4 regions of the Duganella sp. AC917 genome follow, and region 4 is predicted to be linked to each of the others. Evidence: predicted binding sites of a transcription regulator. Region 4 holds the regulator's gene; each other region holds the start of a gene.
What was found. Region 4 encodes FNR, which switches genes on or off when oxygen is low (the NO sensors DNR and NnrR bind a similar motif). Its sites were predicted from a motif close to TTGATNNNNATCAA; they were not measured.

Region 1 (7,501 bases), 1.5 Mb from region 4:
GGACGATGCGCGCCAGTTGCGTATCGTCCAGGCCCGAGTTGAGCGTGAGCCGCACCAGCGAGCGGTTTTTGGCCGTGGCCGGCGCGCAAAACATGGCGCCGTAGATGCCGTGCGACTCCAGCAGCTTGCGCAGCGCCAGCGTCTTCGGCTCCGGTCCCGGTTCCAGCGCGATGATCTGTTCGCTGCCCTCGCCGACGTTATAGCCTAGCGCACCCAACTCCTCGCGCAACGCCAGCGAATGTGCGCGCAGCGCGGCGCGGCGGTCGTCGGCGGCCGCGACAAAATCGATGGCGGCGTCGAACCACGCCAGTTCGTGACCCAGCAGGCAGGAGCTGAAAATGGCCGGCCGCGATTCCGACAGGAAGTAACCTTTGAATTTGCTGGAACAGGTGATGAAGCCGGCGCGCCCGGCAAACGCCTTGGCCAGCGACGCGGTGCGGAAATGGACGCGCTCGCCAAGCCCCTGCGCCGCCACCAGCCCGGCGCCGCGCGGCCCGTGCGTGCCCAACGAATGCGATTCGTCGACGATCAGCAGGCAGCCGTGCTCTTCCGCGATCTCCACCAGCGCGCGCAGCGGTGCCAGGCTACCGTTGGTGCTATACAGCGCGTCGACGGCGATCAGCCCGCGTCCATGGCGCGCCAGCTGCTTGCGCAGATGCTCCATATCATTGTGCAAAAAGGACACCGGCGTCGCCGCAGCCGACTGCACGCCCTCCCATAACGACGCGTGGGCTTGCATGTCCAGATACACCGGGATGCCGGGCGCGGCCAGCGTCTGCACCAGGCCGACATTGGCGGCCCAGCCCGATTGCGCCAAAATGCCGTCCTGCGCCCCCATCAGCGCGGCGAACTTGCGCTCGAGGCGATGCTGGGCGCTGCCCTCCTGTAAATACACGGCCGACATCAGCATTTGCCCATGGCTGTCGCGCAGCGCGGCGATCTGCGCGCCCACCAGCGCCGGCTCCCCGCCCAGGCACAGGTAGTCGTTGCCGGCTAAAAACACAGCGCCGCGCGGCGTCGGCTGCCACGCATGCGGATGCTCGCCTGCCAGCAGCCGGGCGATACGGGTCACGTAGTGCTCGTCCATGCGGGCGTTTACATAATCGGGCATCACCTGCTCGGCGGACAAGGTGAAGGCGCGCGCGGCGGACAGGGCGGAAGCGGCCAGGCCGCGCGGGAGGTTGCCAGCAATAGCGTTTGACATCTTGTTATCTCCTTAAAAGTTGAAAGGTTGCTATTTTGTGAATCTCATGTCGCACCTTGCAGCAAATAAAGAGCGAGAGATTGATACAAATCAACTTTGGATTTGATATGGCTGAGGACGCTTGGGTTTCAGGCGATGATGCAAGCTTGATATACGTCACATCGACCATGAAGCATCCCCTGCAAGCACGCTGGAAACGTTGGCAACACGGAGTGGTCCAGTCGCTGCTGCTGTATCATGGCCGTGAGGACCATGCGACCGTGCGCGTGCTGCTGCTCGCTTGCATCGGCACGGTCGGCATGCCGCTGTACTACGTGATCTGGCAGCACTTTTTTCCCCAGGAATACGAAAGCCTGCCGCTGCGCATGCTCGGTATCCTGCTGTGCGCGCTCGGGCTGTTCGCGCGCCAGTTCACGCGCCGCATGCTCGAGCTGTACCTGCTGGTCGCGCTCAGCTACATCTTTCCCTTTTTCTTCACCTTCATGTTCGTGATGAACCATGCTTCGGGCGTGTGGGCGGAGTCGTTGTTGATCGGTCTGGTCGTGCTGTTCCACTTCGACACCAACCTGGCGTTGCGGGCTTATCTGATCGGCACCGCGCTGGCGTGCGCCGCCGCCGTCGCGCTCGGCGAAACCGCCATCCTGCTGAGCAAGCCGGTGCTGCAGCAATTGCCGGTGCACTGGTTCACCATCGCCGTACTGTCGGCGGCCAAGATCAGCCGCAATGTGCTGGCGCAGGAAAAGCTGGCCGGACTCGGCGCCGGGCTGGCCACCGTGGCCCACGAGCTGCGCACGCCGCTGACCAGCGTCGACGCCAACGTGCGTGGCCTACTGAGGTTGTTCTCGGACATCAACGGCCGGGTGGCCGAGGACCGGCTCGGCACGATCGACGCGCTGGCCCGCATCCAGTTCGAGGTGCGGCACATGAACCACATGATCGACCTGTTCCTGCTCAGCGCCACGGCGGTGCGGCAGAACCTGCGGCCGGTCGAGACGGTATCGATGGATACCGTGGTCGAGGCCGTGCTCAAGCGCTACCCGTTTTCCAGCACCGGCCAGCAAAAGATGGTCACGCTGGAGCTGCGCCACAACTTCCGTTTCGCCGGCCAGGCCGAGCTGTCGGTGGTGATCCTGCTCAATTTGCTGCGCAACGCGCTCAAGGCGGTGCAGCGCGCCGGCAAGGGCCGCGTGCGCATCGTCGTCGACGGCGCCCACGAGCCGCCCCGCCTGCTGTTCATCGACACCGGCTGCGGCATTCCGGCGCCGCAAATGGCGCTGATCTTTCGCCGCTTCTACTCCTACCCGCCGCACAACGGCGCCGGCATCGGCCTGGCGCTGTGCCAGGAAATCATGGAAGCGTGGAACGCCAACATACGCTGCGTGTCGCGCGAGAGCGCGTACGCCATCTTCGTGCTGGAGTTTCCCCAGCAGTTGTCCTCTTCAAGGTGAATCAATGCATCTGCCCGTCTACTCCCATCCGACGCTGACCGTGCTGGTCGACGACAGCGACTCCTTTCTCAAAAGCCTGTCGTTCCAGCTTGATCCCATGCTGGCGAGCAAAACCTTCCACGACACCTCGGCCGCGCTGCAATGGCTGCGCCAAAGCGAGGCGGACGATGGCGTGCTGCTACAAGTGAACTTCGACATGCAAAACCTGACCGGCGACCAGTGCACCATCGCGCTCGACCTGGAGCGCATCTACCGCATCGGCGAGCAGCGCCGGCGCTTCTCGACGCCGTCGGTGCTGGTGATCGATTACTCGATGCCGCAACTGAACGGTCTGGAATTTTGCGAGGCGGTCAGCCAGCTGCCGTGCAAGAAGATCTTGTTCACCGGCACGGCCGACGAAAAAATCGCCGTCAACGCCTTCAACCGCGGCCTGATCGACCGCTACATCAAGAAGAGCGACGACCACGCGCTCGACATCCTGGAAGTGGAGATCGCCGCGCTGCAGCGCAGCTATTTCGACGACAAGTCGGAAACCTTGCGCGAGCTGGTGCTGCTGCACAATTACCACTTTCTCGGCGATCCGGTGCTGGCCGGCCTGGTGCAGCATCTGATGGCGTCGATGGGATTTATCGAGCACTACATTTTCCCGAATCCGACCGGCATCCTGTTCCTCGACAAGCACGGCAAGGCCAAGCTGATGATGATCGAGACCGAGCAAGGCATGTACGCGCAGTATGAAATCGCGCGCGACAGCGACGCGCCGCCGTCGCTGCTGGACGCACTGCTGGCGCGACGGGTGTTGCCGTTCTTTTCGGACGCGCAGGGGGATGGCATGTACTCGCGCCAGGTCGGCGACAGCTGGCATCGCTACTGTGCGGCGCCGCAGGTGTGCCAGGGGCGCGAGACGTATTATTGGGCCTTGTTCGACCTGCCGGCGCATTATTTCGACCAGCAGCCGTATGCGCATGCGCAGTTTTTGAAGGAACACGCGGCGCTGGAAAGCCTCGCCGCGTAGGGCGCTGTTACGCCTCGCGCAAGGTCTGCAGCGGCGGCTGACGCAACACGTTGCGCAAGCCCAGCCAGCCACCGGCAATCGCGCACACTGCGCCGGCCACCAAGCCAACCATCCATACCGACGGACTGAACGCCCACGCGAACTTGAACTGATACGTCGCCAGGGCCCAGCCCATGGCCGCCGCGCCGGTCGCCGCCAGCACACCCGACAGCGCGCCGACCAGCGAGAACTCGATCAACTGCGCCTGCGACAATTGCTTGCGCGTCGCCCCCAGCGCCCGCAACAAACCGGACTCGCGGGTGCGCTCGTCCTGCGAGCCCATCAGCGCCGCGTACAGCACCAGCAAGCCGGACGCCAAGGTGAAGATGAACAGGAACTCGATCGCCGTTACCACCTGGTCCAACACCGACTGCACCTGGCGCAGCAAGCCGCCGACATCGACAATGGTCAGGTTCGGGAAATCGCGCGTCAACGCGTTCATCACCGCGCCCTGCTGCGGCGGCAGGTGGAAGGCGGTGATCCAGCTCTGCGCCACTTCCTTCATCGCCGCCGGATTAATGATGACAAAGAAATTGACCCGCATCGAGCCCCACTCCAGCTTGCGCAGGCTGGTGATGGTCACGTCCACCGGCGCGCCGGCTATGTCGAAGCGCAACTTGTCGCCCAGCTTCCAGCGCAAGGTCTTAGCGATGCCCTCCTCCACCGAGGCCTCGGCCGAGCCTGGCGTGTCGGCAAACCATTTGCCGGCGCTGATCTTGTTCTCTGCCTGCATCTGCGCCATCGTCGACAGGTTGAACTCGCGGTCGGCCAGGCCGCGCGCGCGGTCCTCGGTGTAGGTCTCGGCCGTGACCGGCTGGCCGTTCACCGCCGTCAGGCGGCCGCGTATCATCGGATATTGCGGCGCATAGCTGACGCCGGCCGCCTCCAGCCGTTTGGCGACCTGTTCGCGCTGTTCCGGCTGGATATTGATAATAAAACGATTCGGCGCGTCCGGCGGCGTGGCGTTGCGCCAAGCCGACATCAAATCCTCGCGCACCACGGTCAGCACCAAGAGCGCCATCATGCCCAGCGCCAGCGACACCACCTGAACAATGGTCGCGCCCGGACGCCGTTGCAGCGAGGTGATGGCGAAGCGCCAGCTTTGATGGTCGATGGCGCCGCGCAATGGCTTGAGCGCCTTCAGACCCAGCCAGGCGACCAGCCCGAACACGACAAACGCACCCAGGAAGCCGGCCGCCGTGTAGGCCGCCAGTTGGGCATCGCCAGCCTGCCACAGCAACAGCAAGCCGAAGCCGCCCATGCCGAGTCCGTAAGTGGCCAGCGCGGCGACCTGCGGCGCGTCCTGCTCGCGGCGGATCACGCGGTTGTGCGGCACCTTGCGCAATTGCAGGATCGGCGGCAGCGCGAACGCGGCCAGCAGCAGCATGCCGATGGCCAGGCCCTGCAGCGCCGGATAGATCGTCGGCCCCGGCAGGTCGGCCGACACCAGCTTGCCCAGCACTTCCAGCAGCACGTAGTGCGCGCCGAACCCGACCAGCACGCCGATGGCGCTGCCGGCCAGGCCGACCATCAGGAATTCATACAGATACATGCCGGTGACCTGGTTTTGCGTCAGGCCCAGGCAGCGCAGCATGGCGCAGGCGTCCAGATGGCGCTGCATGAAGCGGCGCGCGGCCATCGCCACCGCCACCGCCGCCAGCATCGCCGACAGCAAGCCCACCAGCGACAGGAAACGGTCGGCGCGGTCCAGCGTGTTGCGCATTTCCGGACGACCGTTTTCCAGCGACTCGACCCGCACACCTTTGATGTTGCCGGCCTTGATCTTGTCATCCAACCATTTCTGCAAGGAAGCGGCCTCGGCGGCACCGTTCTTCAGCGCCGTTGGCGCGGCCACCAGCAAGCGGTACGTCACGCGCGAGCCGGGCTGGATCAGGTCGGTGGCCTGCAGATCCTGCAACGCCAGCATGACGCGCGGCGCGAAGGCCAGGAAGTTGGCGCCGCGATCGGGCTCCGACGCGATCAGCTGGGCGATCTTGAAGTGCTTGTCGCCAAGCTTGAGCTGGTCGCCAACCTTGGCGTTCAGGCTGCCCAGCAAGCCGGCGTCGATCCATACCGTGCCGGGCGCGGGGATATCGGCAGCCGGAGTGCCGTAGCTTTGATCGGCCTGGGCCGGATCGGTGGTCAGTTTCAGCTTGCCGCGCAGCGGATAGCCGAGGCCGACCGCCTTGAGCGAGGCCAGCATCGAGGTCGACTGTTCGCCCTCGCCGGCCTGCGCCATGCTGGGGAAGACCACGGTGTCGGTCACCACCAGGCCGCGACGCAGCGCCTCGGCCCGCCACGCCGGATCGACCGGGTTGTCGGCGCTGACGACGACGTCGGCGCCAAGCAGCTGGTGCGCATCCCGGTCGAGGCCGCTACGCAGGCGGTCGACAAAGAAACCGGTGGCCGACAACGCGGCCACGGCCACCGTCAGCGCGATCAGCAGGAAGCGCAACTGGCCGGCGCGCCAGTCGCGCGCCGTCATTTTTAGGGCAAGCTTGAACATTGGGGTGACCTTGGTGTCTATCTAATAGCGCTTAAACGGCGGCAGCGGCGAAGTACGCATCGACCTCGTCGAGGAACTGCTGTTTTTGCGCCGGCGGCAGGAAGGCGGCCGCAAAACCGTTGCGCGCCAGCCGGTGCGCGTGCGACAGGCCCAGCGGCAAGGCTTCGAAGGTGGCGATGAAGTTGTCGTTCATGTAGCCGCCGAAATAGGCCGGGTCGTCCGAGTTGACGGTGGCCACGATGCCGGCGTCGAGCAGTTCGAGCAGGTTGTGCTCGCCCATGTGCTGGAACACGCACAGCTTAACGTTCGACAACGGACACACCGTCAGCGCGATCTGCTCGCGCGCCAGGCGCTCGGTCAGCGCGGCGTCGTCCAGGCAGCGCACGCCGTGGTCGATGCGTTCGACCTTGAGCACGTCGAGCGCCGTTTCGATATACGCCGGCGGTCCTTCCTCGCCGGCATGGGCGACCAGGTGGAAGCCGAGTTCCTTGCAGCGCGCGAACACGCGGGCGAATTTCTCGGGCGGATTGCCGAGCTCGGATGAGTCGAGGCCGATGCCCAGGTATTTATCGCGGTAAGGCAACGCTTCCTCCAGGGTGGCAAAGGCGTCCTCCTCGGACAGGTGGCGTAGGAAACTCAGGATCAAGGTGGCGCTGACCGGGCTGTCCTGGCAGGCGCGGTGGATGCCGTCGATGACGGTCTTGATTGGCACGCCGCGCGCGGTGTGCGTCTGCGGATCGAAGAAGATCTCGGTGTGGCGCACGTTGTCGGCCTCTGCACGCTTGAGGTAGGCGGCCGTCATGTCGTAGAAATCCTGCTCTTGCAGCAGCACGCTGGCGCCCGCGTAGTAAATATCGAGGAACGATTGCAAGTCGGTGAAGGCGTAGGCCGCGCGCAGATCCTCGACCGAAGCGTAGGGCAAGCTGACGTTGTTGCGCCGGGCCAGCGCGAAGATCAGCTCCGGCTCCAGCGAGCCCTCGATGTGGATGTGCAGTTCGGCTTTGGGCATGCCTTCGAGGATGGCGCGCAATTGTGGATTCAACATGTTCTTTGTCCTGATACGGTGACGATACGGATGACGATACCGGCCATCTTATCTTATCCCGGCGCGGGGCTCACGGCGGCCTTCAACGCGACGTCGAGCGCGGTGCGACAAGGGGCGCGGACTTGCGGCAAACTTTATCTATTTGAGGCGCGATCAGCACGGCGCGCATAGGCATGATACTGTGGCATTAGTGTGGTAAAAACGTGCTAAAAAAATGCCACAAAATCCACGGAAATTCTCGGAG
Region 2 (7,501 bases), 5.0 Mb from region 4:
GCGCACCACGGCCGCTGCCGCGCGCAAATCCTCGATGCGCGAATTGGTGCACGAACCGATAAAGACCTTGTCGATGCGGATGTCCTCGATGGCCGTGTTCGGCTTGAGGTTCATGTACACCAGCGCCTTTTCCATCGCGTCGCGCTTGACGCTGTCCTTTTCCTGGTCCGGATCGGGCACGCGGCCGTCGATCGACGTCACCATTTCGGGCGAGGTGCCCCAGGTCACCTGCGGCTTGACGTCGGCCGCGTCGAGCGTGACGACCAGGTCGAACCTGGCGCCGGCGTCCGAATGCAGCGTGCGCCAGTAGTCGACCGCGCGGTCCCAGTGCGGGCCCACGGGCGAGAACGGACGGCCCTTGACGTAGTTGATCGTGGTGTCGTCGACGCCGATGATGCCGGCGCGCGCGCCCGCCTCGATCGCCATGTTACAGACCGTCATGCGGCCTTCCATCGACAGCGCGCGGATGGTCGAGCCGCCGAACTCGATACAGTAGCCGGTGCCGCCGGCCGTGCCGATCTTGCCGATGATGGCCAGCACGATGTCCTTGGCGGTGACGCCGACCGGCAGCGGGCCGTCGACCTGCACCAGCATCGATTTGGATTTTTTTTGCAGCAGCGTTTGCGTGGCCAGCACGTGCTCGACCTCGGAGGTGCCGATGCCGTGCGCCAGCGCGCCGAACGCGCCGTGGGTCGACGTGTGGGAGTCGCCGCAGACGACCGTCATGCCCGGCAGGGTGGCGCCCTGCTCCGGCCCGATCACGTGGACGATGCCCTGGCGCTTGTCGTTCATGTTGAAATAGGTCAGGCCGTAGGACCTGGCGTTGTTGTCCAGGGTTTCAACCTGCAGCCGCGAGACCGGATCGGCGATGCCGTCGGCGCGCGAGGTGGTCGGCACGTTGTGGTCGGCCACGGCCAGGTTGGCCGACAGGCGCCACGGCTGGCGGTTGGCGGCGCGCAGGCCGTCGAAAGCCTGCGGGCTGGTCACTTCGTGCACCAGATGGCGGTCGATATAGAGGATGGTGGTGCCGTCTTCCTCGGCCTTGACCACGTGCGATTCCCAGAGTTTGTCGTAAAGCGTCTTCATCATGATGTGTGCTGACTGCTGCTGCCTGTGTGAGTGATCCACTTCGATTATGCCATATTGTGCAATGCGATAGCGACCGCCGCCATCTGGCCTCGTGAGCCGATGCGGTTCCGCCTACCGATACACGTTTTATGACTCCTTTAAAAATTCGGTACTGCAAATACGATTCGAACAAAACAACGCGCGAAAAAAAAGCCTGCGTGAACGCAGGCTTTTGGTGTCTGTGGCTTGGTCTGTCGACTAGGCCGCCATGCGTACACTTCCCCTGCATCCGTCCATCAGGAACGATAGGCCCACCACTAGCACCAGTTCGCCCTCGGCCGAGCGCGCGGTACCGGTGATGCCCTCGACGGTAATCGCGGTCATCGGCTTGATGACCAGGTCGGCGGTGCCGTCGACCGCTTCCACCGCCAGAATATACGGCTGTGGCGCTGCGACAACAATACCCACCTTCTCGCGGCAGCTCTCGTAGCCAAGCGCATCGGCCAGCGAACGCACCGGCAACGGACGGCCCTGGTCCTTGAGGACCGGGGCGCCGCCCACTTCCAGGAACACCTCCGGCAACTCGACCACGCGCTGCACCACGGCCATCGGCAGCGCCAGCGCGGCGCCCGAGGTCGACACCAGCATGGTCGGCACGATCGACAGTTCGATCGGCAGGCGGATGGCGAACTTGGTGCCCTTGCCCAGCGCCGATTCGATGTGGATGGCGCCGCGGTTCTTCTCCACGGCGGTCTTGACCACGTCCATGCCGACGCCGCGGCCGGATACGCTCGAGGCCACTTCCTTGGTCGAGAAGCCCGGCAGGAACACCAGCTGGAAGCACTCGTCGTTGGTCAGATTGGCCGACTCGCTGATCAACCCCTTCTGCTGGGCCTTGGCGCGCAACACCACCGGGTCCATACCCTTGCCGTCGTCCTGCAGCACGATCATGACGCTGTTGGCTTCCTGCCATGCCTTGAGCGAGATGAACGACTTGGCCGGCTTGCCCGCCGCCAGGCGGTCTTCCGGCGACTCGACGCCATGGTCCAGCGAGTTGCGCAGCATGTGCACCAGCGGATCGTACAGGCTGTCGACGACCACGCGGTCCACTTCGGTCTCGGCGCCCTCGATGGTCAGCTCGACGTCCTTGCCCAGGTCCTTGGCCAGCTCGCGCACCAGGCGCGGGAACTTCTGGAACAGGCGGCCGACCGGTTGCATGCGCGTCGCCAACGTGGCGCGCTGCAGTTCGGTCGAATAGCGCGACGCCCGCTCCAGCGTTTCCGCCAGGGTGGCCATCAGGGTCTGGGCCTGGCCCTCGAATTTGAACTGCAACAGGCGCTCGAGCAGCACGGCGGCCTGGTTGGCGGCCTGCACCGATTCGCCCGCCACTTCCAGCAAGGCATCCAGTTTAACAGCATCGACGCGGATCGACTCTTCTTTGGCCGGGGCCGCATGCGGACGCTCTTCGCGCTTTTCGGGCGCGTCGCGCCTGGCCGGGGTGGCCACGGCGGTGCCGGCGACGGGCGCGGCGGCGGCAGGGGCTGGCGCGGCGGCAGCAGCAGCAGCAGCAGCAGGCGCGGCGACCGCCGCAGCGGCGACCGGCGCTGCCGAGACGGCCGGACGGGTGTAGCTGCCGGCCGGCATCACGGTTTCATACATGCCTTCCCAGTCGAGGCCATCCTCGGACGTGATCGACACGGCGGCGACGGCGGCAGGCGCTGCGGCGGCGGCAGCGGCCGGGGCGGCGGCGACTGGCGACGGCGCAGCTGCGGGGGCGGGCGCGGCGGCGCCGGTCTTGCCCTCGATGGCGTCGGTCAGGATCACTTCCAGGTCGTGCGGCATCGGCGCCAGGCTGTGCGGCTCGGCACCGTTGTTCAGTTCGGCGAGCTGGTCGGCCACGAAGCCGGACGCCTGCAGCGCCGCTTCGATCGCGATCGGCGTCACCGGCGCGGCGCCGGTGCGCAGCGCGTCGAACAGGTTCTCGGTCAGGTGGCAGGCCGCGACCATCGCCGGCAGGCCCATGAAACCGGCGCCGCCCTTGATGGTATGGAAGGAGCGGAACACGGCGTTCAGCGTCTCTTTGTTGTCGGGGTCGCGTTCGAGCCGCAGCAAGTGCTCTTCAACGTTGACCGCCAGATCCATCGCCTCGACGACGAAATCCTTCAGCATATCGTCCATTAGAATCCCAGATCAGCAAGCAGGTCGTCGACATTGTCCTGGTTCAGCGCCACGGCCGGAGCCGACGGACCTGACATCAGGGACACTTCTTTTTGCGCGATTTTCTCGCGTACCGCCGGCGGCGCGTTGTCGCGCAGCAGTTCTGCCAGTTCGTGCTCCACCGTTTTGGTGATGTTCACGACCTTCTTGATCAGTTGACCGGTGATGTCCTGGAAGTCCTGGGCCATCATAATTTCCAGCAAGCGGGCTTTTTCGGCCTCGGTGGCGGCCGACACGGCCACGGCGAAGGCCTGCGAATCGCCGGCGAGTTGCTTGAACTGGTCAAGGCTGAGCTTGCCCGCGAACAGGTCGGCCCAGCGGTTTTCCATTTCCTTCGATTTCTTCGACAAGGTGTCCTGTTCGGGCATGCCCTCGTCGAGCGTGTTGAGCACCTTGTTGGCAGCCTGTTCGGTCAAGGTGGCGACATACTCCAGGCGGTCCTGGGCGTCGTTGATCTGCGACGAGGCCTCGGTGAGCGCCTTGTCGTAGCCCAGTTCGCGCAGCGAATCGTGCAACAGGCGCACGATGCCGCCCAGGCGCTCGAACATCGGCTTGTCGCCGCCCTCCTCGGCCTCGGCGCCGTCGGCGGCCGGGGCAGCCGCTGCCGGCGCCGCTACCGCAGCGGGCGCGGGCGCCGGCGCGGCGGCGGCCGGGCGCGACGAGGAGACCTCGTCGAACAGGCTCTCGAGGTCGTCTTCGGCGGCTGGTGCGGGGGCAGGCGCTGGAGCGGGCGCTGCGGTCTTGCTCTGAGCGGACACTTCTTCAAATAATGCGTCGAAATCATCAGCGGCGTTGGTCATAATCCCTGCTTCTCCATAATTTGTAAAATTGCTGCCCTCAACCCTGCGTAGTGATGACGCTCGGCAATAAAAAGCACTTATGCGAGTGTAGCAGGGCAACATGGAATTATTCAATCCCGGCGTCGGTCGACTGCCCTGTTCTCCGTCTCAAAGCCGCGTTTCGTTGTATTTGGAGATACTATCATCGGATACATGAGCAAAGGAGGCATTAAAGACACAAAGTGATGCCCATGTGCAAAAAAGCCGCAGAGCAACTGTGAACAAGTGTTACAGCGGCTGGCGGCCGGCGCGGAAACCGCGTTTATTCGCAGTTTTATTTGATAAACATCAAGTCTTTCCTTACTAACAATACCGCCAATCGCGACTACAATAAGAGGTAGGCCGCGTTGACAGAGGAGGCTCGCCATGTACCGCAAAATCCTGATCACCACCGATGGCTCCGCCGTGTCGAGCAAGACCGCCTGCGCCGGGGTGGCGCTGGCCGAGCAGCTCGGCGCCGAGGTGCTGGCCCTGTTTGTCGCGCCCGAGTACCAATATCCGATCTACGTGGAAATCATCCCGCCCAGCTACCCAAGCGAGGACGAGTACCGCGCGGCGATGCTGCGCGCCGGCAAGGAGCACACCAAGGACGTGGTCGAGTCGTGCGCGCGCCGCAACGTCCGCTGCGAGGCATTGACAACGTTCTCCGAAAGCGCGGCGCTGAAAATCGTCGATGTCGCGGAAAACCACGCGTGCGACCTGATCTTCATGGGCTCGCACGGGCGCAGCGGCTGGGGCCAACTATTGCTTGGCAGCGTGACCAACAAGGTCTTGTCGCACTCGCGCATTCCGGTGCTGGTGCATCGCTTGATCAAAGAGCCGGACCACAAATAAAATGCGGGCGGACCGCGATTTCTGTAGTAAGCTCACAAGGTTAATTCAAAAACAACAGTATTTACTTCAGGTCACTTGAGATAGCGTCTTTATGATTCGAATAGTTATTGCCGACGACCACACCATCATGCGCGAGGGTCTCAAGCGCATCCTCGACGGCGCCCCCGACATCGATATCGTGGGCGAGGCGATCGACGGCTTCGAAGTGCTCGGCCATGTGCGCCAGGGCGGCTTCGACCTGCTGCTGCTGGACCTGTCGATGCCGGGGCGCAGCGGCGTCGACCTGATCCGCCAGATCAAGGCCGAGGCGCCCAAGCTCGCCATCCTGATCCTCACCATGCACGAGGAGGAGCAATACGCCGTGCGCGCCATCCGCGCCGGCGCCCAGGGCTACCTGACCAAGGAGAGCGCCGGCACCCAGCTGGTCGGCGCGATCCGCAAGGTCGCCTCCGGCCGGCCTTACATCAGCACCGAGGTGGCCGAGCAATTGGCCCTCAACATCATGATGCCCAACGAGAGCCTGTTGCATAAACAGCTGTCGGACCGCGAGTTCGAGGTCTTTTCTTTGTTGGTCGCCGGAAAATCCATTACCGAGATCGCCAACAGCCTGCACCTGAGCGTGAAGACCGTCAGCACCCATAAAACCCGCATCATGCAGAAAATGGGCATGAACTCGCTCTCGGAGATGGTCCAATATGCCGTGGCGCATCGACTGTTGTCTCCCTTCAAGACCTGACGACCATACTGATCAGTAGGAGTCCTCCTACACCCGTGCGCTGACGCCTACTCCCATATTCAGCCATTGCTGATATCTATCTGCTCCCTCTGTTGGCATACTGAAACCACACGATTGATGCTGCAAGGCTACACGCAATGTTACGAGATGCCATACGGAACATTTGCTGTACAAGATGTCATGCAATCAAGCGTCCCCTGCCTAACGTACAGAGTCACCCGATCAGGAGATCAACATGCTGTCAACGCAAGCGTCTGAAATTCGCCCAGTCACCACCGCGACGGTGCAATCCTCGTCGATGGAAGCAGGCCGCCAGCGTCAGGGACGGCTCTGGTCGAACCTGAAAGAGGTCTGCGACCTGCTGCACATCCCGGCGGCCGTCTCGGTCTCGACCGAAGAACTGCTGTTCCAGCACGTGCAGTTCAAGACGGGCCAGCGCATCCACACGATCGGCCAGCCGTTCGACACGCTGTACATCGTCAACTCCGGCTTCCTCAAAACCGTGCTGATCGACGAGTTCGGCAACGAACAAGTACTCAGCTTCCCGATGAAGGGCGACATGCTCGGCGTCGACGGCATCCATACCCGCCACTACTCGTCGGAGGCGGTGGCGCTGTCGGACTGCGACCTGATTTTGCTGCCGTTCAAGAAGCTCACCGCGCTCGGCCGCGTGCACCTGGAGCTGGAAAACATGATGTACGGCGTCATGAGCCGCGAACTGGTGCGCGAACAGGCGATGATCGGCATGCTGGGCGCGCTCAGCGCCGAGGCCCGCGTGGCGCGTTTCCTGGTCTCGCTGGCGGACCGTTTCGCGCAGATGGGTTATTCCAGCAAGCTGTTCAACCTGCGCATGACGCGCCACGAGATCGGCAGCTACCTGGGCCTGACCTTGGAAACGGTCAGCCGCACGTTGTCGGCCTTTAACGAAATCGGCCTCATCAGCGTCGACCAGCGCACGATCGGCATCAAGGACCCGGAGGCGCTCAAAACCTTGCGGCGCCTGCCGCCGTCGCGCACCCGCGCCAAACAACTGGCCGCGGCCAAAAGCAAGGCGGGCGAGACGGTCACGCCCGGCCAGCTGCTGGCCGCGCTGTAGGCCCCGGCCGTTATCGGGCAATCACCCAGCCTTGGGCCCGGCCTCCCCGCCGGGCTTTTTTTCGTGCGTCACCCCGCAGTGGCACTCGGCAGTGTCACCCGCTTTCATTTCAAATAACGCTTGCATTCCATCCCGCCTTCCACAATAATGAATGCAAATACGAATCATTCTTATTTAAAGGAGAAACGACGATGACCACCACCCTGCCCATGCCCGTCTCGCAGCAAGCCCGCCCTTCCCCCGCCGTGGTGTCTTCGGCGGTGTCGCCCGTCAAGCGCATTAGCAGCGCCGGCCTGATGGAAGGCGGCCGCGAACTCGAAATCGAACACGCAGGCCGCGTCTACCGCCTGCGCGTCACCCAGCTCAACAAGCTGATTTTGACCGCCTGATCCGGCCCGATCACCGTCCTTTAACCTTGCTTGTCCCGGGCGCCGCCGCGCCCACTCCCCCCCGAGTCGCCAGTCACACCGCCAGCCGCACTCCCAACCGACCAGGAGCGTTTGATGGCCATAGACCGTAGCAACCCGATTTTTCTCGCCCCGCCGCAGGGACAGGGCGGACACAATCCAGAACTGATGCTGTCCGCCGTGCTGCATCTGATGTCGCACTACACGGCCGGCGGCGACGCGGCCGGCGGCTGCGTCAAGCTGGCCTCGGTGATCGAACGCCACCTGAAGGCGCTGGCCAGCCTGCCGGACCTGGCGCCGGTGC
Region 3 (7,501 bases), 1.5 Mb from region 4:
CCGCCTGTTCACCGACGCCCAGCCGGACGCCGGCGGCAAGGAATTCCTGTCGCTGCTCAATCCGAACGCCAAGGAAGTGGTCACCGCCTATCTGGAGCCGGGCATGAGCGCGGCCCAGCCGGACCAGCGCTTCCAGTTCGAACGGCACGGCTACTTCGTCGCCGACCGCGTCGACTCGAGCGCAGGCAAGCCGGTGTTCAACCGCATCGTCACGCTAAAAGATAGCTTCGTCGCCAAATAAGGCGGCCAGCTCCCCCGGAAACCGGCGCCTTCCGCGAGGATGCGCCGGTTTTTTTCATTCCTCCGCACACAAGAACGTCCAGGACAAGTGGCATTTTTTATAAATTTACTTGACTAGGATTACCATTATTTTCTATATTCAAGGCGGGTAGACATCGTTGAAGTTGCTTGAAAGGCAATCGGAATGGAGGCACTTCTCGCGCAGCGTCAAATGTTTTCCCCGCCAAAATCGGTCTGGTGGGCCGGGATCATGCTGTCCTTGGGCGTGGGCGCGCTGTGCTATGTCGCCGCGTATAAAATGGTCGAGTACGACGCCGGCGAACGCTTTATGCACCAGGCGCGCAACGCCCAATACCACATCAGCTCCCGCATCGACACGTATGCCGACGTGCTGCGCGCCACCGCCAGCTACTTCGACGCCAGCGGCAAGGTCGAACGCGAGGATTTTCACCGCTTTGTGCGCGGACTGAAGTTGTCGACCCAGTTTCCGGCGCTCGTCAGCATCAACTATGCGGAATACATCACCGAGGCCCAGCGCGAGGATTTCGAGAAGGTATCGCGTCACAGCGGCGACGGCACGCCCAACGGCTATCCCGACTACGTCGTCCAGCCGACCGGGCGCCGCACCGACTATTCGGTCATCACGATGATCGAGCCGATCGCCACGTTCCGCTGGCGGGTCGGCCTCGATATCACGCACAAACCGGCGGTGGCGCAGGCGCTGGCCAACGCGCGCGACACCGGCGAGATCAGCACGTCCGGCAAGCAGATCGACATGGACAGCTTCGGCCAGGGCGGCGGCATGGCGATCCGGCTGCCGCTGTACCGCAAGGATATGCCGCTAAACAACACCCAGGAGCGCCGCGCCGCCTACCGGGGTTCGGTCGGCATCGGTTTCAGCGTGCCGCGCCTGGTGCAGCTGGCGATGGACCAGATGCAGGTGCGCGACGTGCGCCTGCGCCTGTACGACGGCGGCGACGGCGGCGACCGCACGCCGGCCGCGTCGCCCCCGGCCCTGCTGTTCGACAACAAGGTCAACGGCGACGACAACGTGCGTCCAGCCGACCAGTTCTCCATCGTGCTGCCGCTGACCTTCAACGGCCGCCAATGGCATGCCCACTTCAGCGCGCCCAAGGCGGCCTGGTCGAGCCGCTTCGACCTGTTCCTGCCGTGGCTGGCCATGTTGAGCGGCTTTATCGGCTCGCTGCTGTTCTACCTGCTGATCCACACGCTGTCGTCGTCGCGCATGCGGGCGATCAAGATGGCCAAGGTGATGACCAAGGAACTGCGCGACAGCCAGGCCAAGCTGCAGCAATCGCACCACAAGCTGCGCCGGCTGGCCGCGCACGCCGACCAGATCAAGGAGCAGGAACGCAAGCGCATCGCGCGTGAAATCCATGACGACCTCGGCCAGAACCTGCTGGTGCTGCGCATCGAGGCCGACATGCTGGCCACCCGTACCCGCCACCGCCATCCGCGCCTGCACGCGCGCGCCAAAAGCACGCTCAGCCAGATCGACAGCACGATCAAAAGCGTGCGCCACATCATCAACGATCTGCGTCCGAACGTGCTGGACCTGGGCTTGAACGCGGCCGTCGAATGGCAGATCGCCCAGTTCCGCCAGCGCTCCGGCATGGTATGCGAGCTGATCGAGCACCAGCGCGACATCCGCATCGACGACCATTGCGCCACCGCTTTCTTCCGGGTGCTGCAGGAATCGCTGAGCAATATCGTCCAGCACGCGCACGCCAGCCTGGTGCGGGTGGAATTACGCCAGGCCGGCGGCATGTTGAGCATGACCATCACCGACAATGGCGTCGGCATGCGGGCGAGCAATCGCAACAAGGTCGGGTCGTTCGGCCTGGTCGGCATCGAGGAACGCATCAGCTTGCTGGGAGGCGTGTGTTCCATCATCGGCAGCCCCAATGCCGGCACCACGGTCGCCATCTCGGTGCCGATCGACCACGTGCCGCCGCCCTCCAACGACGACATCAACGACCTCAACGACAGCGGCCACCTGAGCGCCAACGCCATCGCCTGAATCCCCCCGGTTTGTCCCGTCGTTCCCTAGGAGAAGTCAGCGGCATGTAGGAATTTCCTCAAAACATTGATAAATATCAAACGTTAATAAGCAAAGTTGAGCAAAAATCAATTGCTTCGTAACGTTTTTTAACCCGTATCAATTTAGAGGAGATGTCCATGAACGTCATCAACGCACTGGATCTGGACGCAATCAAGGTCAAGCTGATGCATAAGGAATCCGGCGAAGGCTGGTCGCTGGAACGTGCCAACGCTGTTGAGTTCGAATATCGCCGATTCCTGACACTGATGAAAAAGTATCCCCACGAACAGACTTCGCCGCTGGTCGACGTGGACACGTTCTGGCACTACCATATTCTCGATACGATGAAGTACGCCGAAGATTGCCAGGCCGTGTTCGGCTACTTCCTGCACCACTTCCCGTACGTCGGCATGCGCGGCGAGGCGGACGAAGCGTCGCTGGCGCGCATTGGGCAGCGGATGAAGGAACTGTACGAAGCGGAATTCGGCGAAGACTATGTGCGTCCGGCGAAGCGCGCCTTCGAAGGCGCGACCCAGGCCAACGCCTTCTGCGGCTCCCCCGAGCAAGCCAACGCGTTCTGCGGTTCGCCCGAAAAGCAAGCCAACGCATTCTGCGGCTCGCCTGACGTGCAGGCAAACGCCTTCTGCGGTTCGCCGGAGAAACAGGCGAACGCCTTCTGCGGCAGCCCTGAAAAGCAAGCCAACGCCTTCTGCGGCTCGCCCGAGAAACAGGCCAATGCCTTCTGCGGCAGCCCTGAAAAGCAAGCGAACGCCTTCTGTGGCAGCCCGGAAAAAATGCAAGCGAACGCGTTTTGCGGTTCGCCTGAGAAACAAGCGAACGCGTTTTGCGGCTCTCCTGAAGAGAAAGTCGCTTTTTGCGGCAGCCCTGAGAAAGTCGTATCCGCCAAGGTCCCTCATCAGCCGGGACTGTTCAGCGGTCGCCCTACCCTGAGCTAGGAATCAAGCATCGCCGACCACGTCGGCGCAAGCGAACCATGGTGGGCCGATCAAAACCGGCCCCACCTAAGACAACGGCGCGTTACCGAGAGGTGCGCGCCGTTGTTTTTTTTGGTCACCTATCAGGCCGCCATCATTTCGCGCAGCTCGCGGATGCTGAAATCGCTGATCTCGTGCATACGGATCAGGATGGTCGCACCAATCGGGAGCGTGTTGTGGCGAATTTTGCTGATGACAGGTGGTGCTACTTCCAGCGCGCGCGACAGCGCAGCATCGTTTTTCAGCTGCAGCTTTTCGATGATGGCGTCGAGGACGCGGTTTGGATTGTAGGTTGGGGAGGCGGTGATTTCTTTGATAGACATAATGTTTAAGTAGGTTCGTAGCCGTTTTCGCAAAAAAACGACACATGGGTAAATAAAATTTTTAGCTCAATTACCAGTGAAGCACTACAAAACGCGAACTTTTATGCCGGTTTTTAGTGCCTAGCCGCGATAATACACGTTTTTGTTAACGAACGGCTAACCCGAGCTGTATTTGTGTGAGATTTTGATAGATTTTACACCCATTTCTTATGCTAAGAAGAATCTGTTGCAAAAAAGGGTATAAAACATTGTAAAGTTTTGTAGCAACTCAGCTCGTGCGGCTGAGTCCGGAAGCGCGGAAGCACCATTCAACGGCCATCAGGGCGGCCAGTTGCGCGATGGTGCCGGGAAGGAAGATCGTCGAGGTCGATCCGAATCCCGCTTCGCTGGACGAGCAGCGCCAGCCCACACGCCGACGGATTTCATCCGGTGCCGGTGGCGGACGGCGCGCGCACTCACGCAGCTGCATGTAGGCACGGACCTGCTCTTTCGTCGGATGCAAAGTGGCTGGCATACGCGAGCTCCTTTTAGAGATAACAACGATATCGCATCAAGCGCCGATTTATTTGATGCGCGTCAAGCAAGTCATCTTAATAGTTTGACACAGAAAGCTGACATCGGGCTTGCACTGGTATAAGTCTTGGTTTCTTTTTACACCTTTTTGCTGGGCAACTACAAGCGCCACGCGGCCACTATGTGCGCGGAGTCACGCCCGACATGATCTGGTCGTTTAAAATGACGCTTTTCCCGCCTCCGGCCGGACCGACAACCGCAATTCACAACACTAAGGCGCCCATGACCTACGAAGAATTCCTCGATGAGGTAACCACCCTGCTGCACGAGATGTACAACCTCGACGACGCGGCCGCGATCAAGCTGGTGGTCGACGCGCAGGAGGCCGAGTATTTCGTCGCGCACGACGACAATGAAGAGATGCGCACGGTTGAACAGGCGAAGAAAGACGCCACCGCGCTGCATGAGGCAAAGCAGAACCGCAACCAAACCCAGCGCAAGCAGCAGTTGCGCAAGGTGCAGCAGAAGAAGTAAGAATCAGAAATAAACGGGCGGCTTGCCCTCAGCCCGCGCCGCCCGCTGGCGTTACAGTTCCGCCAGCATCCCGGCCACCGTCGGATAGCGCAGCCGCACGCCGAGCTCGCGCTTGATGCGTCCATTGCTCAGCCTGCGTGATTCGGACATGAACGACAGCAGCGCCGGCGTGATCACCTGTTTCAATTCAGCACGCGGCAAACGCGGCGGCCGCTGCATGCCGAAGGCGTCCGCCACTGCGTCGAAATACTCGGCCATCTTCATGTCGCTGTCATCGACCGCATGGTAGATACGGTTTGGCAAGCCACCAAACAGCGCGCTGACGATGATCGTGGCCAGATCGTCGGCATGGATATGGTTGGTGTACACGTCCTCGGCGGCCAGCAAGGCTGGCGTGCCCTGTTGCAAGCGCTTGATCGGCAAGCGCTCGGCCCCATAAATACCAGGCACGCGCAGGATGGACAGGTCCGAACCGGCGCGCACCGCCCAGCGCCGCAGCACGGCCTCGGCGTCGACCCGGCGCGTGGCCCGGGGGTTGCGCGGCGCCACCGGACGGCTCTCGTCAAACAGCGCGCCGCCGCAATCGCCATACACCCCGGTGGTACTGACATAAACCATACGGCCTTGCTCAGGTAAAATGGCGGTCAGGTTACGCGTGCGCCGGTCCAGCGCGCCCTCGGCCGGTGGCGGCGCCAGGTGCACCACGTACCTGGCCAGCCCGGCCAGGCGCCGCAAACTGGCGGGATGGTCGAGATCGGCCACCAGCGGCACGGCGCCCAAGGCGCGCAACTCGGCGCGGCGCTCGGGCTGGCTGGTGGTGGCGAACACGCGGAAATGGCGGCGCAGCAGCGGCACCAGGCGCATGCCGACATCGCCGCAGCCGACGATGAGCAGGCGCGGCCGGTTGAATGTTTGGGAATGGTGTTCGTTATTGATTAGCTTGATGTTTTTCATCTGAAGGATTGTATGACGTTTCAAATTACAGTACAGCCTAGCGGCCACCAATTCAGCTGCGAGGCGGACGAAACCGTGCTGGCGGCGGCGATACGCGCCGGCGTCGGCCTGCCTTACGGCTGCAAGAACGGCGCTTGCAGTTCCTGCCGCGGCAAGGTCCTGTCCGGCTCGGTGACGCACAAGGCGCACCAGGAACGCGCGCTGAGCAAGGAAGACGAAGCGGCCGGTTATTCGCTGTTCTGCTGCGCCACCGCGCACGAGGACCTGGTCATCGAAGCGCGCGAAGTGGCCGGCAGCGACGACTATCCTATCCGCAAGATGCCATCGCGCGTCGCGACGCTGGAAAAAGTGGCGCCGGACGTGGTCGTGATGACCTTGCAATTGCCGGCCAACGAGACGCTGAAATTCCGCGCCGGCCAGTATATCGAATTCATGCTGCGCGACGGCAAGCGCCGCAGCTACAGCCTGGCATCGCCGCCGGACCAGGACCAGCCGCTGGCCCTGCACATCCGCCACCTGCCCGGTGGCCTGTTCACCGACCAGGTGTTCACGACGATGAAGGAACGCGACATCCTGCGCTTCGAAGGCCCGATGGGCACCTTCTTCGTGCGCGAGGATACCGACAAGCCGATGGTGCTGCTGGCCTCGGGCACCGGCTTCGCGCCGATCAAGGCCATCGTCGAGCATTTGCGCGCGCAGGACTCGCAGCGCGCCATGACCTTGTACTGGGGCGGTCGCCGCCCGCAAGACCTGTACATGGACGCGCTGTGCCGCCAGTGGGAAGCGATCCTGCCGAACTTCAAGTATGTGCCGGTGGTCTCGGCCCCGCTGCCGGAAGACAACTGGAGCGGCCGCACCGGCTATGTGCACGCGGCCGTCATGGCCGACCTGCCGGACCTGTCGGGCTACCAGGTGTACGCATGCGGCGCGCCGGTGATGGTCGACTCGGCCAAGCAGGACTTTGTCGCGCAATGCCGTCTGCCGGAGGAGGAATTCTACGCCGACGCCTTCACCACAGAAGCCGACATCAACAAACCGTAACAGCATCCAACCGCGGGCGGCCTGGGATGCGGAGTCCCAGGACCCCGCTCCCAGAAAGCCCCAATGTCAGACAGTTCCACCTCCAACGCTACCAACGGTTTTAGCGTTCTGCGTCACCGCAACTTTACCCTGTACCTCGGCGCCCGCACCCTCGCCACCCTCGCCGTCCAGATGCAAAACGTCGCCATCGGCTGGCAGGTGTATTCGATGACGCACAATCTGTTCGACCTCGGCCTGATCGGACTGGCGCAGTTCGCGCCTTTCCTGCTGCTGATCCTGATTGCCGGCCACGCGGCCGACCGCTACGACCGTCGCAACCTGATCGCCCTCGCGCTGGCGGCGCAGCTGCTGTGCGGGCTGACCTTGCTGGCCTTCACCATGGCCGGCCTCAGTACCGTGTGGCCGGTGTTTGCCGTGCTGGTGCTGTTCGGCAGCGCGCGCGCCTTCATGGGACCGGCCACGCAAGCCATCCTGGTCAACCTGGTGCCGCCGGAAAGCTTCAGCAAGGCCGTTGCGCTGAGTTCGTCGAGCTTCCACGTGGCGGTGATCCTCGGGCCGACCCTGGGCGGCCTGTTCTACCTGGCCGGACCGAAAACCGTGTACGTGATTTCCTCGGCGCTGCTGGTGGCCGCCGTGGTGATGATGTGCATGGTCAAGTCCGTCAAGCAGCCAAGCAACCGCGAACCGGCCACTTGGCACACGGTGCTCGAGGGGCTGCGTTTCGTGCGCTCGCGTCCGGTGGTGCTGGGCGCCATCTCGCTCGACCTGTTCGCCGTGCTGTTCGGCGGCGCCACCGCGCTGCTGCCGGCGCTGGCGCACGATGTGCTGCACGTCGGCCC
Region 4 (7,501 bases):
CGACGGCATCAACGACGCCGCCGTGCTGAGCGCGGCCGACGTCTCGTTCGCGATGGGAGAGGGCGCCGCACTGGCGCAGGCCCATGCGGACGCCGTGCTGCTCGGCGGGCAACTCGGCGCGGTGGCCGACAGCGCGCGCGTGGCACGCCAAACGATGACGGTGATCCGCCAGAACCTGGCGTGGGCTAGCCTGTACAACCTGTTGGCGATCCCGGCGGCGGCAGTCGGCCTGCTCAATCCGTGGCTATCCGGCGTCGGCATGGCGGCCAGCTCGGCCGTGGTGGTGCTCAACGCGCTGCGCCTGCGCCGGGTTCCCCGTGCTGGCGCTCACGCAAAAAAGGACATCTGATGGAAGCCTTATTCCTGCTGGTTCCGCTCAGCGTGGCGCTGGTGTTCGCCGCCCTGTGGGTATTCTTCAACGCCGCCGACGACGGTCAGTTCGACGACCTGGTCGGCCCGGCCCTGCGCGTGTTGCAGGATGACGACTCGCCAGAAGTTAATTCAATCGAAAAAGATCCATCCGGAAAATTTTGATCCACATCAAGGTTTTTTGAAGCCCCGAAAAGTAACCTTTGATCTACATCATCAAAGCGTTCTAAGGGAGAACTTCGTGGACGGGAACTACAACTACAAGATCGTCAAGCAATTTTCGATCGCAACCGTAGTCTGGGGCATCGTCGGCATGCTGGTGGGGGTGATCATCGCCGCCCAACTGGCCTGGCCGGCGCTGAACCTGGACATCCCCTGGCTGACCTATGGCCGCCTGCGGCCGCTGCACACCAACGCGGTCATTTTCGCGTTCGGCATCTGCGGCCTGTTCGCCACCTCGTACTACGTGGTGCAGCGGACCTGCCAGGTTCGCCTGTTCTCCGACAAGCTGGCCGCCTTCACCTTCTGGGGCTGGCAGGCGGTGATCCTGAGCGCCGTCGTAACCCTGCCGATGGGCTTCACGCGCGGCAAGGAATACGCCGAGCTGGAGTGGCCAATCTCGATCCTCATCGCCGTGGTCTGGATCTGCTACGCGATTGTATTCTTCGGCACGCTGCTCAGGCGCAAGGTCAAGCATGTCTATGTCGCCAACTGGTTCTTCGCCGCCTACATCATCGCGGTGACCCTGCTGCACGTGGTCAACGGTGCCAGCATGCCCGCCTCGCCGTTTAAATCGTACTCGGCCTACTCGGGCGTGCAGGATGCCATGATCCAGTGGTGGTATGGCCACAACGCGGTCGGCTTCATCCTGACCGCCGGCTATCTGGGCATGGTCTATTACTTCATTCCAAAGCAGGCCGAGCGTCCGGTGTACTCGTACCGCCTGTCTATCGTGCACTTCTGGGCGCTGATCTTCACCTACATGTGGGCCGGCCCGCACCACCTGCACTACACCGCCCTGCCCGACTGGACGCAATCGATCGGCATGGTGTTCTCGCTGGTGCTGCTGGCGCCGTCGTGGGGCGGCATGATCAACGGCATGATAACCTTGTCCGGGGCCTGGCACAAACTGCGCACCGACCCGATCCTGAAGTTCATGATCGTCTCGCTGTCGTTCTACGGCATCGCCACCTTCGAAGGTCCGATGATGTCGATCAAGACCATCAACTCGCTGTCGCACTACACCGACTGGGGCATCGCCCACGTCCACGGCGGTGCGCTCGGCTGGGTCGGCTTCATCACGATGGGCTCGATCTACTACCTGCTGCCGCGCCTGGCCGGCCAGCAAAAGATGTGGAGCACCAAACTGATCGACCTGCACTTCTGGGTCGCCACCATCGGCATCGTGCTGTACATCGCCGCGATGTGGATCGCCGGCGTCATGCAGGGCCTGATGTGGCGCGCGGTCAACCCCGACGGCACCCTGACCTACACCTTCGTCGAAGGCGTCAAGGCCACCTATCCGTACTACGTGGTGCGCTTCGGCGGCGGCCTGCTGTACCTGGGCGGCATGTGCCTGATGGGCTACAACACCTGGATGACCTTGCGTAACCGCGTCACCGCGACCGCGCGCATTCCCGCGCTGGCCGCCGGTCACGCCTGATATCGGAGCACAAGATGAAATTTTCCCATGATTGGATTGAAAAGAATCCCTGGCTGCTGATTGCGCTGGTGACCCTGGTGGTCAGCGTCGGCGGCGCCGTCGAGATCGTGCCGCTGTTCTTCCAGAAATCGACCACCGAGCCGGTCGCGGGCCTGAAGCCGTACTCGCCGCTACGCCTGGCCGGACGCGACGTCTACGTGCGCGAAGGCTGCTACAACTGCCACTCGCAGATGGTGCGGCCGTTCCGCGCGGAGACCGAGCGCTACGGCCACTACTCGGTCGCCGGCGAGTTCGTCTACGACCGGCCGTTCCAGTGGGGTTCCAAGCGCACCGGTCCCGACCTGGCGCGCGTGGGCGGCCGCTACAGCGACGAATGGCACCGCACCCACCTGGCCAGCCCGCGCGACGTGGTGCCGGAGTCGAACATGCCGAACTATCCATGGCTGGCAAAGACCGCGCTGGTACCTGCCGAGATCGTGCCGAAGATGCGCGCGCTCAAACGCCTGGGCGATCCGTACACCGACGCCGAGATCGCCGCCGCGCCGGAAGAGCTGAAAGACAAGACCGAAGAAGAGGCCCTGATCGCCTATCTGCAAGGCTTGGGCACACTAATCAAGACGAGGAACTAGCATGGCTATCGAAAACCTGTTTGACCGCGCCAGCAGCGTGATGACGGTGATTTCCTTCATCACGTTTGCCGGCATCCTGTGGTGGACCTTCATCTCCAACAAGGAAGCCGACTTCGCCAAGGCCGCGCGACTCCCTTTCGACGACGAGCACCTCGACCATCCTGATCGGGAGAACGGCCATGGCTGATTTCACCAACGGTTTCTGGGACCTCTACATCGTCGTGCTGACCTTGCTCGGTATCGCCGGCTGCGGCATCCTGCTGTATTCGCAGGCCAAGGTCAAGCTGGCCAAGGGCAAGGACGGCAAGGTGAATACAACGGGCCACGTCTGGGACGAGGACCTGACCGAACTGAACACGCCGATGCCGCGCTGGTGGATGTGGCTGTTTTACATCACCATCGTCTTCGCGCTGGCCTACCTGTTCCTGTATCCGGGCCTGGGCAGCTACGCGGGCAAGCTGGGCTGGAAATCGTCCGGCCAGTACCAGGCCGAGCTCAAGCAGGCGGAATCCGAGTACGGTCCGTTGTTCGCGCAATACCAGAAGCAGGACCTGAAAAAGGTCGCCGCCGATCCGCAGGCGCACGCCATCGGCCAGCGCCTGTTCCTGACCTACTGCGCGCAGTGCCACGGCTCGGACGCGCGCGGCAACAAGGGCTTCCCCAACCTGACCGACAAGGACTGGCTGTTCGGCGGCTCGCCGGAAATCATCAAGGAAACCATCCTGCACGGCCGCATGGGCATCATGCCGCCGATGGGCGCCGCGCTCGGCTCGGACAAGGATGTGGAAAACGTCGCCCATTATGTGCTCAGCCTGTCTGGCTCGACCGCCGATCCGATCAAGGCCGTGTTCGGCAAAGGCAAGTTCGGCGCCTGCATGGCCTGCCACAGCGCCGGCGGCACCGGCAACCAGACCATCGGCGCGCCCAACCTGAGCGACAAGATCTGGCTGTTCGGCGGCAGCGCCGAGACGATCATGGAAACCATCCGCAAAGGCCGCAACGCCACCATGCCGGCGTTCGAGGACTTCCTCGGCGACGCCAAGGTGCACGTGCTGGCCGCGTACGTCTGGGGTTTGTCGAACGATGTCAACGCGCCCGAAGCGTCGCCCAATCCGCCGCCGGCCGTCGCCACCGCCACGCCGGCTGCGGAATAAGTGTAGAACGCTATGATCTCGCCTGAATCGCAAGTCGTCCACATGTACGCCGCTCGGGAGGAAATCTACCCGCGCGAGACCTCGGGCCGTTATGCCCGGCTGCGCTGGTTGTTCGTCTGGCTGACGCAGCTGGCGTTCTATTGCACGCCGTGGCTGCAATGGAACGACCGCCAGGCGCTGCTGTTCGACCTGGGCGCGCGCAAGTTCTACATCTTCGGCCTGGTGTTGTGGCCGCAGGACTTCATCTATCTGGCCGCGCTGCTGATCATCTGCGCGTATTTGCTGTTCCTGGCGACGGCGGTGGCCGGGCGCGTGTGGTGCGGCTTCGCCTGTCCGCAAACGGTGTACACCGAAATCTTCCTGTGGATAGAACGCAAGATCGAAGGCAAGCGCAGCGCGCGCATGGCGCTCGACCGCCGGCCGCCGTCGGCCGCCAAGTTCGCCAAGAAAAGCGCCAAGCACGTGGCCTGGGGCGCCGTCGCGCTGTGGACCGGCTTTACCTTCGTTGGCTACTTCACACCGATCAAGCATCTGGCCGGCGAGGTGGCGACGCTGAGCTTTGGCCCGTGGGAATGGTTTTGGGTGGTGTTCTACAGCGTTGCCACCTACGGCAACGCCGGCTGGATGCGCGAGCAGGTGTGCAAATACATGTGCCCGTACGCCCGCTTCCAGAGCTCGATGTTCGACCCCGACACCTTGATCATCACCTACGCCGGCGAGCGCGGCGAACCGCGCATGCCGCTGTCGAAGAAGCAAGCCGGCAAAGGCGGCGATTGCATCGACTGCTCGATGTGCGTACAGGTATGCCCGACCGGCATCGACATCCGCAACGGCCTGCAATATGAATGCATCGGCTGCGCCGCCTGCGTCGACGCCTGCAACGGCGTCATGGACAAGGTCGGCCTGCCGCGCGGGCTGATACGCTACAGTACCGAGCGCGCGATGGACCAGCATGACACGCCGACGCAAATTCGCCAGCGCACCTTGCGCCCACGCGTGCTGATCTACGCCGCCATCCTGGCGCTGATCGTGGCCGCCGTCGGCACCGCGCTGATCCTGCGGGTGCCGCTCAAGCTGGACGTGATCCGCGACCGTGGCGCCATGGGCCGCGAGGTCGAGGACGGCATGATCGAAAACGTGTACCGGCTGCAGATCATGAACACGTCCGAGCGGGCGCAGACCTACCGCATCCGCGTCAGCGGCATTCCCACGCTGGCGCAGGTCACGCCGGAGCTGGTGCGGGTCGACGCCACCGACACCAAAGCGCATCCGATCCGGTTGCGCACGGCGCACGGCGCCGCCCATCCGGGCTCGAACAAGATTGTCGTCGAACTGACGTCGGTCGACGACCCGTCGCTGCATGTGAAAGAAGACGCGGTCTTCATCGTACCGCGCTAAGGAGAACGCCATGACCGTATCGATATCGCAGTCCACGCTGACGCCGTGGTGGAAGCAGCGCTGGCCCTGGCTGCTGATGGCCGGGCCGGCGATCGTCATCGTCGCCGGCAGCTATACCGGCTACCTGGCCTTCACGCGGCAGGACGCGCTGGTGGTGGGCGACTACTACAAGCAGGGCAAGGCCATCAACCAGGACTTGCGGCGCGACCGCGCGGCCAGCGCGCTGGGGTTATCGATGGCGATCGGCTACGACGCCACGCAAGGCATGCTGACCGGCCAGTTGCGCCGAAACAGTGACGACCACGGCAAGACGGAGCGATTGTTCGTGCGGCTGTCGCACGCGACCTTGCCGGCCAAGGACATCCAGGTGGTGGTGCAGCCGGACGAGTTCGGCGCCTTCCAGATCAATCTGCCGATGCTCGAGCGCAGCCGCTGGGTGGTGCTGGTGGAAGGCGAAAAACGCGACTGGCGCCTGGCCGGCGCCTGGAGCTGGCCGGCAGAACGCAGCGTGACGTTGCGTGCCGAATGATTTCCGGCCCGGTGATGGCAGCGAGTTTACGTTGTCATTCCGACGTTAGTGGCAGGTCTGGGTGCCGGCGGTGATGGCCTTGAGCGTCGGCGGGTCGAGCAGTTCGATTTCGCGGTTGCTGACGCGCAGCAAGCCTCCCTTCTTGAACTTCGACAGCAGGCGGCTGATGCTTTCGATCGTCAGACCCAGGTAGTTGCCGATCTCTTCGCGCGACATACGCAGCTGGAAAGTATTGGGCGAGTAACCGCGCGCTTCATACCGCGACGACAGGTTGACCAGGAACGCGGCGAACCGCTGCGTCGCCTGCATATTGCCCAGCAGGAGCATGACGCTTTGCTCGCGCGTGATCTCCTGGCTCATCATGCGGTGGAAATGTCGCAGCAAGGTCGGCATGTCGGCCAGCAGCTGTTGCAGGCTGCCGAATGGAATCTCGCACACCTCGCTGTCCTCCAGCGCCACGGCGGTGCAATGGTGCAGGTCGGTGCTGATGGCGTCCATGCCCAGCAGCTCGCCCGCCATCTGGAATCCGGTGATCTGCTCGGCGCCCTCGCGGTTGACCTGGTAGGTCTTGAAATGCCCGAGCCGGATCGCGTACAGGTTCACGAACGGATCGCCGATGCGGAACAAGGTGCTGCCGCGCGCGACCTTGCGGCGGCGGCCAATGATCTGGTCAAGCCGGTCCATGTCTGCGTTGCCCAGGCCCATTGGTAAACACAGCTGGTGCATGCTGCAGTTGGCGCAGCTCGCCTTGAGGATGTCGATGGTGGCGCCGGGCAGCACCAGGGAGGGGAGGTCTCTGATCATGCGCCAGTGTAGACCATCGGATGCGATATTTTCGCGATGCCGCAGTGGCCCGATCAAGTATTTGCGCATGTGCAACATAGCGGGATGCAAGCAGCCCTTCCCGGGCCACACCAAAATATTTCGACATTTCGCAAAATTTATCTTGCGCGCTATTTGATTGTTCGCTATAGTTCAACTCAAGCAAGTAGCACACTATTTAATCACAAACAACCAACCGAAAGGAACCACCATGAAACGCTCGATCATCGCCTCCGCCCTGCTGGCCTCCACCGTCCTGACCGCCCAAGCCGCCGCGCCGGCCGCCGACACCACCGTGGTGCTGGTGCATGGCGCCTTCGCCGACGGCTCCAGCTGGGAAAAAGTCATCCCGCTGCTGCAAGCCAAGGGCTTGAAGGTGGTGGCTGTGCAAAACCCGCTGACCTCGCTGGCGGACGACGTCGCCGCCGCCCAGCGCGTGATCGACGCGCAAACCGGTAAAGTCGTGCTGGTCGGCCACTCGTGGGGCGGCACCGTGATCACCCAGGCCGGCACCAGCGACAAGGTCAAGGCGCTGGTCTACGTGGCCGCGTTCGCGCCGTCGGAAGGCCAGGCCACCGCCGACCTGGGCAAGGACTACGCCGTGCCACCAGGCATCGCCACCTTGCAGGCCGACGCCGGCGGTTTCCTGTGGCTGCCCGCCGCATCGGTCGCCAGCAACTTCGCCCAAGACGTGTCGCCGGCCACCGCCGCGCTGATCGCCGCCACCCAGGGCCCGATCGCCGCCAAGGCCTTTGCCGACAAAACCACCGTGGCGGCCTGGAAAAACAAGGCGAACTATTACATCGCCGCCTCCGACGACCGCATGATCGATCCGGCCCTGCAGCAAGTGTTCGCCAAGAAGATCAACGCCACTACGATCACGCTGAAGTCGAGCCACGTGCCGATGGTGTCGCAGCCGCAAAAAGTGGCCGATGTG

Region 1: a site for FNR is predicted at 1,285-1,298, ahead of cqsA (alpha-hydroxyketone-type quorum-sensing autoinducer synthase). Genes of this name have one in related genera too.
Region 2: a site for FNR is predicted at 4,403-4,416, ahead of ACZ0BA_RS00950 (universal stress protein). Genes of this name have one in related genera too.
Region 3: a site for FNR is predicted at 2,348-2,361, ahead of ACZ0BA_RS16100 (glycine-rich domain-containing protein). Genes of this name have one in related genera too.

Annotation. Positions count from the first base shown of each region.
Region 1 is NZ_OZ409848.1:6,673,712-6,681,212, reverse strand. Features, by position in the region: gene cqsA (alpha-hydroxyketone-type quorum-sensing autoinducer synthase) at 1-1,204, opposite strand, end outside; gene ACZ0BA_RS29205 (sensor histidine kinase) at 1,372-2,652, shown strand; gene ACZ0BA_RS29200 (response regulator) at 2,657-3,667, shown strand; gene ACZ0BA_RS29195 (ABC transporter permease) at 3,675-6,212, opposite strand; gene ACZ0BA_RS29190 (adenosine deaminase) at 6,244-7,257, opposite strand.
Region 2 is NZ_OZ409848.1:213,333-220,833, reverse strand. Features, by position in the region: gene leuC (3-isopropylmalate dehydratase large subunit) at 1-1,089, opposite strand, end outside; gene ACZ0BA_RS00960 (chemotaxis protein CheA) at 1,327-3,246, opposite strand; gene ACZ0BA_RS00955 (protein phosphatase CheZ) at 3,246-4,085, opposite strand; gene ACZ0BA_RS00950 (universal stress protein) at 4,491-4,958, shown strand; gene ACZ0BA_RS00945 (response regulator) at 5,050-5,694, shown strand; gene ACZ0BA_RS00940 (Crp/Fnr family transcriptional regulator) at 5,993-6,790, shown strand; gene hemP (hemin uptake protein HemP) at 6,982-7,179, shown strand; gene ACZ0BA_RS00930 (hypothetical protein) at 7,294-7,501, shown strand, end outside.
Region 3 is NZ_OZ409848.1:3,707,724-3,715,224, forward strand. Features, by position in the region: gene ACZ0BA_RS16090 (glutamine--tRNA ligase/YqeY domain fusion protein) at 1-241, shown strand, start outside; gene ACZ0BA_RS16095 (CHASE domain-containing protein) at 452-2,281, shown strand; gene ACZ0BA_RS16100 (glycine-rich domain-containing protein) at 2,440-3,258, shown strand; gene ACZ0BA_RS16105 (hypothetical protein) at 3,381-3,620, opposite strand; gene ACZ0BA_RS16110 (hypothetical protein) at 3,889-4,134, opposite strand; gene ACZ0BA_RS16115 (hypothetical protein) at 4,416-4,667, shown strand; gene ACZ0BA_RS16120 (SDR family oxidoreductase) at 4,719-5,621, opposite strand; gene ACZ0BA_RS16125 (CDP-6-deoxy-delta-3,4-glucoseen reductase) at 5,634-6,662, shown strand; gene ACZ0BA_RS16130 (MFS transporter) at 6,726-7,501, shown strand, end outside.
Region 4 is NZ_OZ409848.1:5,190,004-5,197,504, forward strand. Features, by position in the region: gene ACZ0BA_RS22645 (heavy metal translocating P-type ATPase) at 1-349, shown strand, start outside; gene ccoS (cbb3-type cytochrome oxidase assembly protein CcoS) at 349-534, shown strand; gene ccoN (cytochrome-c oxidase, cbb3-type subunit I) at 611-2,032, shown strand; gene ccoO (cytochrome-c oxidase, cbb3-type subunit II) at 2,047-2,661, shown strand; gene ACZ0BA_RS22665 (cbb3-type cytochrome oxidase subunit 3) at 2,663-2,848, shown strand; gene ccoP (cytochrome-c oxidase, cbb3-type subunit III) at 2,841-3,815, shown strand; gene ccoG (cytochrome c oxidase accessory protein CcoG) at 3,828-5,213, shown strand; gene ACZ0BA_RS22680 (FixH family protein) at 5,224-5,742, shown strand; gene fnr (fumarate/nitrate reduction transcriptional regulator Fnr) at 5,788-6,546, opposite strand; gene ACZ0BA_RS22690 (alpha/beta fold hydrolase) at 6,776-7,501, shown strand, end outside.